Regions from separate parts of the Agrobacterium bohemicum genome, predicted to be linked through region 1. Evidence: predicted binding sites of a transcription regulator. Region 1 holds the regulator's gene; each other region holds the start of a gene.
What was found. Region 1 encodes LexA, which represses DNA repair genes until DNA is damaged. Its sites were predicted from a motif close to TGTTCNNNNTGTGTTCNG; they were not measured.

Region 1 (5,046 bases):
ATCTTCGAAGACGGTTCTCTTGTGGCATTGACGTCTAAAGACACTGTTGCGACCACCAAATCCCGCGCCTCCGGTTTTGTCTATGAGCAATGGGAAAGAGCGGTGCCTCTACCGGGGCGTCACATTCCGCCGAAAATGCTGGAGCGTTTGACGTCACCTGATGGTGACGATGGTGTTGGAACCGATGCTTCATCATCCCGTGTTATCGGCCTGACCGACCTCGATAAATCGAAGATGAAGAAGGAGATGCAGGCAGCATCGGCAGACATGAATATTTTCACCTGCCGCAAAGACATGTGGTGCGCGGGAAAGTCGAGCACCGGCGTAACTGTCGCCGTGGTCTCCAACACGGCGCTGACTGGCACGGCATGCGATGTTGCCGACGTCGTCGTTATCACACGCAGGACATCCTTAGAGACGTGTCGATCCGGTGCAGTTCTGATCACTCAAGAAACATTGCGACGCACCGGCTCCATGGAAATCTGGCTTGGTTTCAAAGGTGAACCCGTTGCGAGGGCAAGTGCTGCGATGCATGGTCAGAACCGCTCATGGAGCATGCATCGCAGCTACGACTGGCGCAGCAGAGAGTTCACTCAAAAGCTTCCAGCTCACATTGAGCAGATGTTGTCTCGCCAACCTTAGCGCGTTGACGGAGAAACGGGGGGGTGTAACTGCTACGTGCCGCAGTCGACACCGTCTTCCGTAACCCATGCTAAAAAGCTGCGTTCGCCTCTGCGTTATTCTGCGCGCAGATCTTCCGTCCACTCTCCGACTGCCCCGGCCTCAGCTTCGTGGCCAGCATCCCGCCATGTTTCCAGCAAGGCTGCGTCTTGCCATTCCTGCATCGCAGGTAGTGAAAGTAGCCGGTTTTTATAGGCGTCTGCTTCCACCGACAGCGGCGTGTTATAGGTTTGGAAACGGAACGCGACCGGGCAATAAAACGCATCAACAGCGGTGAATTTCTCTCCCGCCAGAAATGGGCCTCCAAACGAGGACAGACCTTGCCGCCACAACGCATCGATACGTAAAATGTCCTTCATTAAAGGCTCATTGATTGCCGATGGACGAATACGCAAGCCGACGGTCATCGGGTGTTCATTGCGCAGGCTCTGAAAGCCGGAGTGCATTTCGGCAGAGGCCGAGCGAGACCATGCGCGCGCTTTGACGTCGGATGCCCATACACCATCGTGGCGTTCTGCCAAATATTCTGCGATTGCGAGCGTATCCCAAACAGTTAGGTCATCTTCGACAAGACATGGAACCTTGCCTGTAGGAGAGAAATCCAGAAAATTGTCGTTCGATGTTCCAAACTTCACGAGCTTTTCGTCAAACGCAATCCCAAGTTCTTTCATCAAAACCCAAGGTCGCAGCGACCACGAAGAATAATTCTTATTGGCTATATAAAGATCATACATGGCATTTCCCCTCGTTACCCAGCATGCCTAGCGCGAGAATACCGCATGATCCAGACGGTCGAGACGATGACGCTTATCAAACTATTTGATGGACAGCCTCGGTTGTACTCAAAGCAAATTTCAAAAGAGTCAATTAAGCGAGGGCTACCAATCATCTTGCCAATTCGGCAAAGACCATCGAACTCCAGTCGCCAATCTAAAAAATGATTACCCGGATAACAAGTTGGAGGCCGCCGAAGACAAAAAAAGAAGTTTTGTTGCTGTAATGAATTGCTGAACGCGGCCACGACCCGTCGCTGGGCGCCTAATCATAATGACGATAAACGGAGCCGCTCGATTGAAGTTAAAAAAGGGCAAATCAGGCTCAAGCTTGCCTTTACACTCTTAATGGTACCGGCGGATCAGTCCAACGAGTTTGCCTTGAATTTTTACTCTGTCAGGCCCGAAAATGCGGGTCTCGTAGGCAGGGTTTGCAGCCTCTAGTGCGATAGATGCACCTTTGCGCCGAAACCGCTTTAAGGTCGCTTCTTCATCGTCGACCAGAGCGACGACGATATCGCCCGGATTTGCGGTGTTTACGTCGCGAATGATAACGGTATCGCCGTCGAAAATCCCGGCTTCGATCATCGAATCGCCTTTGACTTCCAGTGCATAATGTTCGCCCGAGCCCAGCATATCCATCGGAACGACAACGTCGTGGGTGTTGTTCTGGATCGCAGAAATAGGCACGCCAGCAGCGATTCTGCCCATCACAGGGACACTCACGGCATTGGACAGGCTGTCGTTGGTGGCAACGGGACGCGCTATTGGCTCCGCTGGCTTCGACTTGCCCAGACTACCTTCGATAACGCTCGGAGAAAAGCCACGCTGCGGTTTAGCTCGAGGAGAGTATGATTCGGGAAGTTTGATAACTTCCAATGCGCGGGCTCTATTCGGTAGCCGGCGAATAAAACCACGTTCTTCCAAGGCGGTGATCAACCGATGGATGCCTGACTTCGAAGCTAGGTCGAGTGCATCCTTCATTTCATCGAAAGATGGAGGCACGCCAGACTCCTTCATTCTCTCATGAATGAATAAAAGCAATTCCTGCTGTTTGCGCGTGAGCATGAAGAAACACCCTTGGAGATTCGAGGCGGAGATTCGTGAAACAAATACAGAACGAACACTATATGTTCCATATGTGTTCTGCAATCCCTTAAAATTCCGTCAAATTCATTTAAGCGTTTTCGGATGATTAAATTCGTATTCCGGAGTCGTCATGAATATCCTCGACAGTGACTCCGGCACAGCTTGCTGCTAAGTGCATGCCCAATACAGATTTGGGATTATTTCGGTGGCACGCCATCGAGACCGTCCGCTATATGCTGAGGGAAGACGATGAGTGTGACGAACAATCTGAAAGTTGTGGCGGGGCAGGGCTCCAAGGCGGTGTCGTTTGCCAATACCGAACGTTTCTCGCTGATCGCCGGACCGTGTCAGATGGAGAGCCGCGACCACGCGTTCATGATTGCAGAAACGCTCGCGGAACTATGCAGCAGGCTTGGGATCGGGCTAGTCTACAAATCGTCTTTCGATAAGGCCAATCGTACGTCGCTTTCCGGCCAACGCGGCATCGGCATCGATAAGGCGTTGGAGATTTTTGCTGAGCTGAAGACGCAGTTTGGTTTTCCCGTGCTGTCGGACATTCATACGGAAGAGCAGTGCGGCATCGTTGCGCCGGTGGTTGATATTCTACAGATTCCGGCTTTCCTCAGTCGTCAGACTGACCTCCTTGTCGCGGCCGCGAAAACCGGTCGCGTCATAAACGTCAAAAAAGGCCAGTTTCTGGCGCCATGGGACATGAAGAACGTGCTGGCGAAGCTGAATGAAAGCGGAAACCCGAACGTTCTCCTGTGTGAACGTGGCGCGTCCTTCGGTTACAACACACTCGTGTCCGACATGCGTTCACTTCCAATCATGGCATCGCTTGGCGCGCCCGTCGTTTTTGATGCGACCCACTCCGTACAGCAACCGGGCGGGCAGGGTGGGTCGACCGGTGGTCAGCGTGAGTTCGTGGAAACGCTGTCCCGGGCGGCTGTCGCGGTCGGTATCGCGGGTCTTTTTGTTGAAACGCACGAAGATCCGGACAACGCTCCGTCAGATGGACCCAACATGGTTCACTTGAAGGATATGCCGAAGCTTCTTGAGAAGCTGTTGGCCTTCGACGACATCGCCAAAGCCGCCTGACCGGTTTTGGCCCCAATCGGCCTTTATCTAAAACCGGCACATTGAGTGGGCGCTGTCATTGTAATTTCTTTTGCATCGTCTACAGCAACTGAAGACATTCAATCGACTCGCAGCTCTGGCGACCGGTTTTATCGCGCAGCCAATCCGAAAAGCGCTTCACAGTGTTCGGGATGCGCTTTAAGACAGGCAGCTGAAAAAACTGTTCCAGTCCCAAGGGAGAGATCATGACAGCCATTACCGACATCATCGCACGCGAAATCCTCGACAGCCGTGGTAACCCGACTGTTGAAGTCGATGTCTATCTGGAAGACGGCTCCTTCGGCCGTGCGGCCGTTCCATCGGGTGCCTCGACAGGTGCGCATGAAGCCGTTGAGTTGCGCGATGGTGGCAAGCGTTACCTCGGTAAAGGTGTCGAGAAGGCAGTTGAGGCCGTCAACACGGAAATCTTCGACGTTCTTGGTGGTTTCGATGCCGAAAGCCAGATTCATGTCGATAACACTCTGATCGAACTGGATGGCACACCGAACAAGTCTCGCCTCGGCGCCAACGCCATTCTCGGCGTGTCGCTCGCTGTTGCCAAGGCTGCAGCCGAAACAACTGGCCTGCCGCTCTACCGCTACGTTGGTGGCCCAAATGCGCATCTGCTGCCGGTTCCGATGATGAACATCATCAATGGCGGCGCGCATGCCGACAACCCGATCGATTTCCAAGAATTCATGATCATGCCGGTCGGCGCGGAAAATATCCGTGACGCTGTGCGAATCGGCGCGGAAATCTTCCATGTACTGAAAAAGGAACTGTCGGCTCAGGGTTTCAATACGAACGTCGGTGATGAAGGCGGTTTCGCTCCAGGTCTGAAAAGCGCCCCTGAAGCGCTCGATTTCATCATGAAGTCTGTTGAAAAAGCTGGCTACAAGCCAGGCGACGACGTCGCACTTGCTCTCGATTGCGCTTCGACTGAATTTTTCAAGAACGGCAAGTATGAGATGGAAGGCGAAGGCCGTACGCTGGAACCTGAAGCCATGGCGGATTACCTCGCTGAACTGGCAGCCAAATACCCGATCATCTCCATCGAAGACGGCATGGCCGAAGACGATTGGGACGGCTGGAAGTACCTGACCGACAAGATCGGTTCCAAGGTTCAGCTCGTAGGCGACGATCTTTTCGTCACCAACTCCGCGCGCCTTCGTGACGGTATCAAGATGGGCGTTGCCAACTCCATCCTCGTAAAAGTCAACCAGATCGGCTCGCTGACAGAAACGCTCGATGCTGTTGAGACGGCTCACAAGGCTGGCTACACCGCTGTTATGTCGCACCGTTCGGGCGAAACCGAAGATTCGACAATTGCCGATCTTTCGGTTGCAACCAACTGCGGACAGATCAAGACGGGCTCCCTTTCGCGTTC
Region 2 (5,046 bases), on a different contig from region 1:
TTGGTCGTTGCCAAATCCTGCCGGTTCAACGTCTCGCCGATTTCCGGCAGCAGATAGGCTGTCGATAGCGAATAGGGGCGGCGGTCCAGTGAACGCACCCGAACGGCGCGAACCAGTTCCGTGGTGGGCAACACGCCCATCTGTTCGCAAATCCGTGGCGGTGCTTCTCCAACATCAAGGCTGACAACCTTCAGCCGTGTGCTCTTCCCCACTGCATTGAGGTAGCTGAACAGGCTGTTGATGTTGGAAACGACGACACGGTTCAATTTGTTTTCTTTGGTGCGGTCGGTGATATAGGTGCCTCGTCCCCGCGTTCGTGTCACCAGCCCTTCCGCCGTCAACATCTCCATCGCCTTGCGAATGGTAATCCGGCTGACCGAAAAGCTTTCTGCCAATTCCGCTTCGCTGGGGACCGGTGCGTCGCTGGGATAATAACCCTTTACGATGCGTTCGCGCATGACCGCATAAATCCTATGATAAAGCGGGGTAGGTGAGCGGACTTCAGGCATCGATCAAGGAATTCCATAACGAGAAATCGGATTATGTCATGCAGGGGACGAGCCTCAGCCTCCAAGTATAACATCTAAGATCCTGTTAAGGGCGGCCCCGCTCCCGATCGACCATCTCACAGCAACGCGAGAGGTGCAATTCAAAAGATATAACATTATGTCATTTATATCTTTTATTTTGAGTAATCTTCACTGGGCAGGAACATACGAGCTAGACCCAGGTTAGTATGGAAAACCAAGGAGCTCATCAAGAACATGACCGGTCCCCAGACACCAAGCACTCCCTTCGCCGATCCAGAGACATCGCTTTACACCGATCCAGGTGTTGTTCCGGCTGATGAAACGGATTTTGCGTCCAAGCCCGATGCGCCGCTGGTCGAGGATGCTTTGAGGTATGTGGCGGAGAGGGACGCCGGGTTTGGCAGTTCTGTGACTGATGAACTGAAGGCCATACGCGGAGAAGTGGAAAGCCTTTCATACCGTGCAGGCGACACGCTCTCGACCAACCTTGTGGCAGCGCCCGAAAAGACTGTTCGATCAGCGCGGCGTCTCATAGATCAACACCCAATTGCATCACTCGGCCTCGCTGCTTTGCTCGGATTCGCGTTTGGATCGACGCGCAGGCATTGATTCAGCGATTGGGAAACAGGGAGATTTAGCGAGTTATCCGCGAAAATCTCCCTCGTTCGTCTCCCGCTCATCATAATTCACATCCCATTCTTTCTTGATCGGTTTCTTTCCGGGAGGCGTTTTATGCATGGTCGCATCGTCTGATCCGGTAATCACCCGCGGCTTGGCGCTGTCCACTCCATTATTATCGCTGTGCTTCAAACCTTTGGTATATTGCCCTTTGGCATCGTCGTGAATGTCTTCCACAGAACCCTTAACGTCTTTTTGCGGTGTCATCACGTGTCTCCTTTGAGCTGTTTCGCGAGGATTTGTCTGCACTCCTGAGCGAACAGCAAGTGACACCTGTTGTTCCCGAAAAAATAATCATAGTTTGAGAGCAAGCTGCGGCTCTTGGAATGTTTGCTGGCTGTTGAGTGAGGAAAGGGTAACGCCCAGAAGCCTCACTGAACGCTTGAATGGAAACACGGACGCCAGCAGAACCTCTGCGATCTCCGTGATAATCCCGGCATCGGAAATCGGTTCGGATACTGTCTTGCTGCGTGTCGCCTGGCTGAAATCGGAGTATTTGATTTTAACGGTGACCGTTTTTGCGGCGATATCATGCGCCTCGCAATAGCGCCGCACTTTTTCTACCAGTGGTTTTAGCTCCGCTTTGGCTCGATCGAGATCACCGATATCCTCAGCGAACGTGTCTTCGGCGCCCACCGATTTGCGGATACGGTCGGCTTTCACCTGTCGTTCGTCGATGCCACGGGCGATGCCGTAGAAATATGCGCCAGACTTGCCGAAATGCTGCTGCAAAAAGCTCAATGGTTTCGACTTCAGATCAAGGCCGGTTTCGATGCCGTGATTTTTCATCCGCTCAGCCGTCGCTGGCCCAACGCCATGGAATTTCTTGACGGCAAGAGACTCGACAAAGCCTGGCCCGTTTTTAGGCGTAATAACAGCCTGACCGTTAGGCTTGTTCAGGTCGCTCGCCATCTTGGCAAGAAACTTGTTGTAGGAGATGCCAGCTGAGGCATTGAGACCTGTGACGACCTTGATCTTTGCACGAATTTCAAGCGCGATCTCGGTCGCGATTTCCATGCCTTTCAGGTTTTCAGTCACATCAAGATAAGCCTCGTCCAGCGAAAGCGGTTCGATCAATGGCGTATATTCGGCAAAGATTTCACGGATTTGATGCGAAACCTGCCGGTAGACGTCGAAGCGAGGCGGCACGAAAATCAAATCTGGGCACTTGCGCTTTGCAGTCACTGAAGGCATTGCCGAATGCACACCGAAAGTTCTGGCCTCGTAACTTGCCGCAGCCACGACACCGCGCGCTGCCGACCCGCCAACGGCCAACGGCAGGCCTCGAAGGGCAGGATTATCCCGCTGTTCCACCGATGCGTAGAAGGCATCCATATCAACGTGAATAATTTTTCGAACCGGAGGCTGGGCCATGACATCCATCTCCTAACGCCTCCCCTCAAGGTGAAATCGAAACAAAAAGAGAACATACCAGCTTTTATGCAAATTTCCAGTGCTGTCGCTCTTTCGTGCGGCGTCGAACGGAACTCTCCGGTCTCGAGTGAGTATGCCTATATTGATACTCAAAACAGGAGAAACCTATGGCCGACGACAGCACAACGACAATGAAAGCGCTTTTCGAAACGCGTGCGGCGGCAGACCTTGCGGTTGAGCATCTGGTTCAGCAACACGGGATATCGCGATCTGACATCTTCATCCAATCCACAACGGCTGAGAACACAGTTGGTGTTTCGCAGTCTGGAGGTGATGTGTCCGCCAACGATAATGCGCGGCAAGACGCACCGCTTGCTGGCGAAATCGAAGTGTCCGCCGATATTTCCGCCAACGATGTCGCGGCTGTACAACGCAGTCTGGGCGAGGCGGGCGCGATCCGCGTTTCAGCAGGCTGAAATGCTGTGGGGTTTCTGTTAACACGGCCCCAGTTGACGGGCCGTGTGCATTCATTGGTCCCCTACCATCTGCGCGGTATCCCTTGAACGCAACCGTCCGCGTCCCCATTCATTTATAGCGTAAATACTTTTATCTCTCGGGTTGGAGTGCATCATGGCCGCAAAAACTTGGAATGCAGATGGCGCTGCAACAGGGACAGCAAGCGATTTCACCGATAGTGCGGAGCGCATTCGGAGATTGCGTCGGCTGTCCGGCATTGCTCGCCTGATGGATACGGCTATCGGAATACCGGGTACGCGCATCCGTTTTGGTGCCGACTCCATCCTAGGTCTGATGCCGCTTGTTGGAGATGGTGCTGGGGCGATGGTTGGTTTGTATATCGTCAACGAAGCCCGCCGCCTTGGCGTTCCGCGTGACAAGCTTGCGCGCATGGTGGGTAATATTGGCCTGGATGCTGTCGTCGGCAGCGTGCCGCTCGTCGGGGATCTGTTCGACGTCTATTTCAAGTCACACCGCCGGAACGTCGATATGATTATAGATCACTTCGGTATTCAGCAGGACGAGTTGAAACGGAAGCGGTGAATTCTGAACGCTGGTTCAAGCCGTCGATGACCGAGAGGGTATCGCCGCAGGCAGAACGAGGATCGCTCTTAAGCCCTGCGGAGAATTGCGTTCCAGTGTGAGAGAACCGCTATCGAGTTCGGCGAGTTCGTTGGTGATGGTCAGTCCGAAGCCAGTGCCAGAGATGCGCTCGTCTTCTCTGACGCCCGGAAGCAAAACCGCCTCCATCCGATCGACAGGGATGCCCGGTCCGTCGTCCTCGATAGTAATGCGCAGGGTCGCTTTGTCTCTTACAGCAGTCACCTTTACGGTGGAGGATGTCCACTTGAAGGCGTTTTCGATCAGGTTTCCCAACATTTCTTCAAGGTCGTTATCGTCGCAGGCGACCCTCAATTCGCTGTCGATGACGGTCTCGAACCGGACAGTCTTTTCCGCATGGATGGAGCTGATTGCCAAGTGCAAATTCGTGACGGTATCGGCTACGTTGGCGCTTGCCGTGCTCCCGCTCGTCGCCATGGCCTGGCGCGTTGAGCTTAGGTGGTGCTTGATCCTGTGATCGATACGTTGGCCGAGATCTCGCAAAGTGCCGTCTGGATCATTGCTATCATTCAAGGCCAGTAAAAGGCTCGCGACCGGGGTTTTAAGCCCGTGTGCGAGATTGGCAAATTGCATGCGCGTGGCGATAAGGCGCTCTTCGTTTGCCGCGAGGAGAGCGTTCGTCTTGGTCGATAGCGGAGAAAGCTCTGGAGAGAGTTGTGGTGGCAGGCGCGCCAGTTCGCCACGGTTGATGGCATCGATATCCGCGACCATCGTTCCAAGTGGGCGCAAGCCAAACCGAATTTGCCACAGCGTCCCGAACAATAGAACGATGCCCAGTAACAGCATGCAGGGTATCAGCCATGACAATGCTCTGACCGCCGGGTCGATCAACGCGCCGGAGGGTGCCGTTGCTGTGATGGTCATCATGGTGCCGTTGATGCTGCGTGTTATCTGGCGGGTATAGAGCGTTTTCCCGTGTTCATCTCGGGCTTCTCCGGGTGACGCCATGCCCGTCAGCATGTGCTTCAAGCTCTGACGGGGGGGCGGAGCGTCTATGGCGCTTTGCGCGAGTGAGCCAGACGTCAGACGGTGTCCATTTGAATCGATCTGCCAGTACCATCCTGATCCGCTCCGATCAAACGGAGGAGCATCCATCGGTGTGGAAAGTGAAAGCTGGCCACTCGCAAGTGGCTGCACGGCATTTGCGAGTGCGCCTATTTGCGTGTCCAGACGCTGGTCTATTTGTTCACGCACGACATTCTTAAGCGCCAGCCAAAGGATGACGGACGCGACAACAAGCGCTGCGGTGACGAAGAACCCTGAAAACAATAGCAGTCGTCTCGCCAGCGATTTCGGGGCGCGCAGTTTCATCGGCTTCACGACGTCA
Region 3 (5,046 bases), on a different contig from region 1:
TCGCCAGCGCCGACGGTATCGACAGGTTCGATTTTAAGGCCTGTGGCCTTAAAGAGCTTGCCGTTGCGGATAGCGATCACGCCCTCTGCACCCAGCGTGACGATAAAGGTCTGACCTGTCTCCCCATGGCGCGTCGAAAGCTCTGTTTCCCTCTGTTCTGGTGAAAGGCCGTTTTTTCCGATCAAAAGCTCGAATTCGGTTTCGTTGGCGATGACGATATCGGAAAGCCGTGAGAGGTGTTGAGCCTGTGATGTCAAAGGCGCCGTGTTGATGATCGTAGTGATACGTTTTGCCTTGGCTGCTTTCAGGGCGGCCTCGATGGCATCGGCTGGAATTTCCAATTGCAGCATCAGAATATCACCGGTCGCCATTTCAGAAACAGCACGCTCGGCATCCGCAACGTTGACTTCTCCATTGGCGGCGGGAATGACCGAGATCATGTTCTCGCCGCCCTCGCCGATAAGAATGACGGCGGTGCCTGTCGGCACGGCAACACTTTTCACCAAGGACAGATCGGTCCGCGCATCACGAAGAAGCGTCAGCGCGGGTGCGGCAAACGCGTCGTCACCCACGGCGCCTGCCATTTTCACGATCGCACCGGCACGTTTCGCGGCCAGCGCCTGGTTTGCTCCCTTGCCGCCAGCCGCTGTGGAAAAGGATTTTCCAGTGACCGTTTCGCCAGGCTTGGGCAGGCGCTCGGAGATGGCGACGAGATCCATGTTGATGGACCCAAAAACTGTGATCATGCGGGTGATTCCATAAAAGGGTAGCGATACAAAACAGAGCCGGACTTTGCCGGGTGGATCACTCGTCGTCAACCACTCGCAGTTTGGCGGCACCCGGGCGCCCGTCCGATATGCGGCGTAATTGCTCTGCCTCGGAGCGAGCAATTTCTTTTTGAGACAGCGAAAAATCCAGGCTCTCGATTTTTATCCCACGCGCCAGAACTTTTTCCGAGGAGGTCAGCATCATGTCCACGTCTTTTTGAGCCAGTCCGAAATGCGCCTGTAACTTGCGCGTTCTGTCATCGAGACGCCGTACATCGTCCATCAGCATCGCGACTTCGCCCTGAATAAGATGCGCCTGTTCGCGCATAAGCTGGTCTTTGAGAACCGACTGTATGACCTGAACGGAGAGCATCAACAGTGAAGGTGATACGATGACGACGCGGGACCGGTGTGCGCGCTGGACGAGATTTTCGAAGTGCTGGTGAATATCGGCAAAAATCGATTCTGACGGCACGAAGATGAAAGCAGTATCCTGCGTTTCGCCGGAGATCAGATACTTCTCGGCGACATCGCGAATATGCACCTCCATGTCGCGACGAAACTGCTGCGTGGCAGCGCGCTTTGCCTCCGGCGCATCGTCGGCTTTCAGCGCGTTCCAGGCTTCCAGGGGAAACTTGGCATCAATGACCAGTGGCGGCGCATTGTTCGGCATTCTGATGGTGCAATCAGGACGGAAACCGTTCGAAAGGGTCGGCTGCAAACTGTAGGAACCGGAAGGCAGGGCGTCGGCAATCAGCGCTTCCATGCGCGCCTGCCCGAAGGCTCCGCGTGTCTGTTTGTTGTTGAGGATGGCCTGCAAGCCTATCACATCCTTGGCCAGATCCTGAATATTGCCCTGTGCCGCATCGATGACAGCAAGCCGCTCCTGCAGCTTACTGAGATTTTCATGCGTCGAGCGTGTTTGCTCCGTCAAAGTGGTGCCGATGCGCTGTGACATGCCATCCAGTCGGTCGTTCAGCGTCTGGCTCATCTCGTTCTGGCGCGCACTCAATGTCTCAGTCATGGCGGCGATGCGACCATGCAGTTCCGATTGTGTTCTCAGAAGTTCGGTGATTTCGTCACGCGACTGATCGGGAACCGGCGGTTTACGCCACATGAAGGCAGCAGCCACCAGACACCCCGAAATGACGATGCAGAGAAGAGCGCCAACCGATATGTGGAGGCTGCCGAGACTGAAAGCTGTCGTACCAAGCGCATTGAGATCGATGTTCATAGCCAAATCTAACAGAATTCTTGCGATTCGTCAGATCAAAACAGGAACATTTCAAGGGCGTGAATGAGTCTCGTTTGGCCCTGCTCATGTCGCTAATATCGGCCTTTATTTTTTGTTTCCTCCAAAGATGAGATGCGTTATGGGGAAGCCATGACGATCAAACCTCTTATTATTTTGCCTGATCCTTTGCTGCGCCAGCAATCCAAGCCCATCGAACAGGTGGATGCCGAGATTACGCGTCTGGCCGATGACATGCTGGACACGATGTATGATGCGCCGGGCATTGGTCTCGCCGCAATTCAGATCGGCGTGGCGCGCCGCATGCTGGTGATCGATATCTCGCGCGAAGATGAAGACCGCAAGCCGGTCGTTTTCATCAACCCGGAAATCCTCAAAGTGTCGGACGATGTGTCTGTCTACGAGGAGGGCTGTCTGTCCATTCCCGACTACTACGCGGAAGTGGAGCGTCCTGCTGCACTGACAGTCGCCTATATCGACCGCGACGGTAAAAAGCAGACGGTGGAAGCCGATGGCCTTTTGGCTACCTGCCTGCAACATGAAATGGACCATCTGAACGGTGTTCTGTTCATCGACCACATTTCCCGCTTGAAACGGGATATGGTCATCAAGAAATTCACCAAGGCGGCCCGCGCAAAAATCTGATCTGACTGTCTTCTAGAGATTGTCGGATCGGGCGACGGGGCAGGGGGCGAGCATGGCACTGCGCATCATTTTCATGGGAACGCCGGAATTTTCGGTTCCCACGCTTCGCGCTCTGGTCGATGCGGGACACGAAATCGCCGCCGTTTATACGCAACCGCCTCGTCCAGGCGGTCGTCGCGGTCTAGATCTCCAGAAATCGCCTCTGCATCAGGCCGCCGAACTGCTCGGCATACCGGTTCTCACGCCTGTGAATTTCAAGGCTGAGGAAGACAGGGCGGAATTCAAAGACTTCAACGCAGATGTCGCCGTTGTCGTTGCCTATGGCCTGCTGTTGCCTGAAGCCATTTTGAACGGCACTCGTCTTGGCTGTTACAACGGTCACGCCTCACTGCTACCGCGCTGGCGCGGTGCCGCCCCCATTCAACGCGCCATCATGGCGGGCGATGCCGAGACCGGCATGATGGTCATGCAGATGGAAAAGGGGCTGGATACTGGCCCCGTTGCGCTGACCGCGTGTGTTGCCATCGGCGCTAATATGACGGCTGGCGAATTGCATGACAGCCTGATGCTGGCGGGTGCGCGGCTGATGCGCGAAGCGATGCTGAAGCTGGAAGATGGCGATCTGCCGCTGACACCGCAGGCGGAAGAAGGCGTTCTCTATGCCGCCAAGATCGACAAGGCCGAAACCCGCATCAATTTTTCCTGGTCCAGCCACGATGTGCACAATCACATTCGCGGCCTGTCACCGTTTCCCGGCGCATGGTTCGAAATGGAGATCGGCGGCAAGGCCGAGCGTGTGAAGGTGCTGGAGACCGAACTGGCGAGCGGCATGGGCGAGGCAGGGTCTGTTCTGGACGGTGATTTGACCATTGCCTGCGGCAGCGGTGCGGTGCGGCTGGTGCGTCTGCAAAAGGCAGGCGGCAAGCCGATGCTAGCGCAAGATTTTCTGCGCGGCACTCCCGTCGTTGTCGGAACGAGGCTCGGCTGATGCCACGCTTCCGCATGACCGTTGAATATGACGGTTCCCCCTATTTCGGCTGGCAGCTGCAGACCAATGGCCCTTCTGTGCAGGGTGCCCTGGAAGCTGCTGTGCTGTCATTGACCAAAGAGATCGTCAGCTTTCGCGGTGCAGGCCGCACCGATTCCGGAGTTCACGCCAAGGGTCAGGTCGTGCATGTCGATCTCGCACGCGCCTGGGAGCCTTACAAACTGCGCAACGCGCTGAACGCGCATCTGGCCATGGCTGGCGAGGCTGTCTCGGTTCTAAACGTGGAGGCTGTGACGGAGGATTTCGACGCACGATTTTCGGCGCTGCGCCGTCACTACCTCTATCGCATCATCTGCCGCAAATCGCGGCTGGCGCTGGAGCACAAGCGTGCCTGGTGGGTATCGAAAGACCTTGATCATGAGGCGATGCATGCCGCAGCCCAGATGCTGGTCGGACGGCATGATTTCACCACCTTCCGCTCCGTTCACTGCCAGGCCAACAGCCCGGTTAGAACGCTCGACCGGCTCGATGTGACACGAGATGGCGATCTGATCGAGATACGCGCGACGGCACAGAGCTTTCTGCACAATCAGATTCGCTCATTTGCCGGAACGCTGAAACTGGCAGGCGATGGTGGCATGACGGCAGAAGACGTGAAGGCGGCGCTTGAGGCGTGCGACCGCAAGGCCTGCGGGCCGGTCGCGCCGCCGGATGGGCTCTATTTCATGCAGGTCGACTATCCCGATGTGATACCGCCACGGCAACCCAGACCGGAGACGAAGAATGACGGGGTCTATCTGTCATAATTTTCGCTTGCGGCGCGTCGCGCAACAGGCTGGCCAGTATCAGTTGGGATAGACGCCGAGAAAGCGTTGCAGCACTTCCGACAGAATCATGCCGGGAATGAGCAACGTCATGACCAGCGCCGCGACAAGCAGTGGCTGTTCGCGGACAAAGAACTTCACGATACGGGAAAAGCTGAACACGAGCGTCAGCAGCAGCGAAAACCACAGGATCGCGATCAGTCCCTGCAAGGAGGGGACCAGCAGCGCTATGAGGATCAGAACGGCATAAGCATAGGAAAACGGCAGCGACAGCCAGTTTGCGACGACGACAAGGGCCGGAAACTTCTGTTTGGCACAAAATGACACCAGCAAAAGCCCGATCAGGATCAACGGCACCATCCAGCAGATGGCCTCGACCATGGCCAGCCGGACAAAGAACATGGCACCGGTGCCGACGTCCTTCGGCAAAACGGAAACATAAGCCTCATGCCACCAGTACCAAGACAGCGCCATGGACGGCAGGCACAAAAGCGCGGCATAAAATGACCGTGTCATTCCACGGTCGGTGAGGTCCAGCAAACGCCCACCAGCGGGATCACCGAGAAAGAG

Region 2: dinB (DNA polymerase IV) is a predicted target of LexA. The motif match lies at 2,620-2,637, and genes of this name have one in related genera.
Region 3: ATO67_RS12955 (DNA recombination protein RmuC) is a predicted target of LexA. The motif match lies at 2,033-2,050, and genes of this name have one in related genera.

The regions. Positions count from the first base shown of each region.
Region 1 is NZ_KQ961023.1:238,436-243,481, reverse strand. It holds gene ATO67_RS01170 (ComEC/Rec2 family competence protein) at 1-642, shown strand, start outside; gene ATO67_RS01165 (glutathione S-transferase family protein) at 738-1,415, opposite strand; gene lexA (transcriptional repressor LexA) at 1,800-2,522, opposite strand; gene kdsA (3-deoxy-8-phosphooctulonate synthase) at 2,793-3,641, shown strand; gene eno (phosphopyruvate hydratase) at 3,866-5,046, shown strand, end outside.
Region 2 is NZ_KQ961033.1:98,256-103,301, reverse strand. It holds gene ATO67_RS17470 (GntR family transcriptional regulator) at 1-509, opposite strand, end outside; gene ATO67_RS17465 (hypothetical protein) at 765-1,139, shown strand; gene ATO67_RS17460 (hypothetical protein) at 1,173-1,415, opposite strand; gene dinB (DNA polymerase IV) at 1,503-2,582, opposite strand; gene ATO67_RS17450 (hypothetical protein) at 2,750-3,058, shown strand; gene ATO67_RS17445 (DUF4112 domain-containing protein) at 3,213-3,641, shown strand; gene ATO67_RS17440 (sensor histidine kinase) at 3,657-5,039, opposite strand; gene ATO67_RS17435 (response regulator transcription factor) at 5,036-5,046, opposite strand, start outside.
Region 3 is NZ_KQ961029.1:155,717-160,762, reverse strand. It holds gene ATO67_RS12960 (ribokinase) at 1-746, opposite strand, end outside; gene ATO67_RS12955 (DNA recombination protein RmuC) at 805-2,007, opposite strand; gene def (peptide deformylase) at 2,152-2,664, shown strand; gene fmt (methionyl-tRNA formyltransferase) at 2,717-3,652, shown strand; gene truA (tRNA pseudouridine(38-40) synthase TruA) at 3,652-4,458, shown strand; gene ATO67_RS12935 (hypothetical protein) at 4,498-5,046, opposite strand, start outside.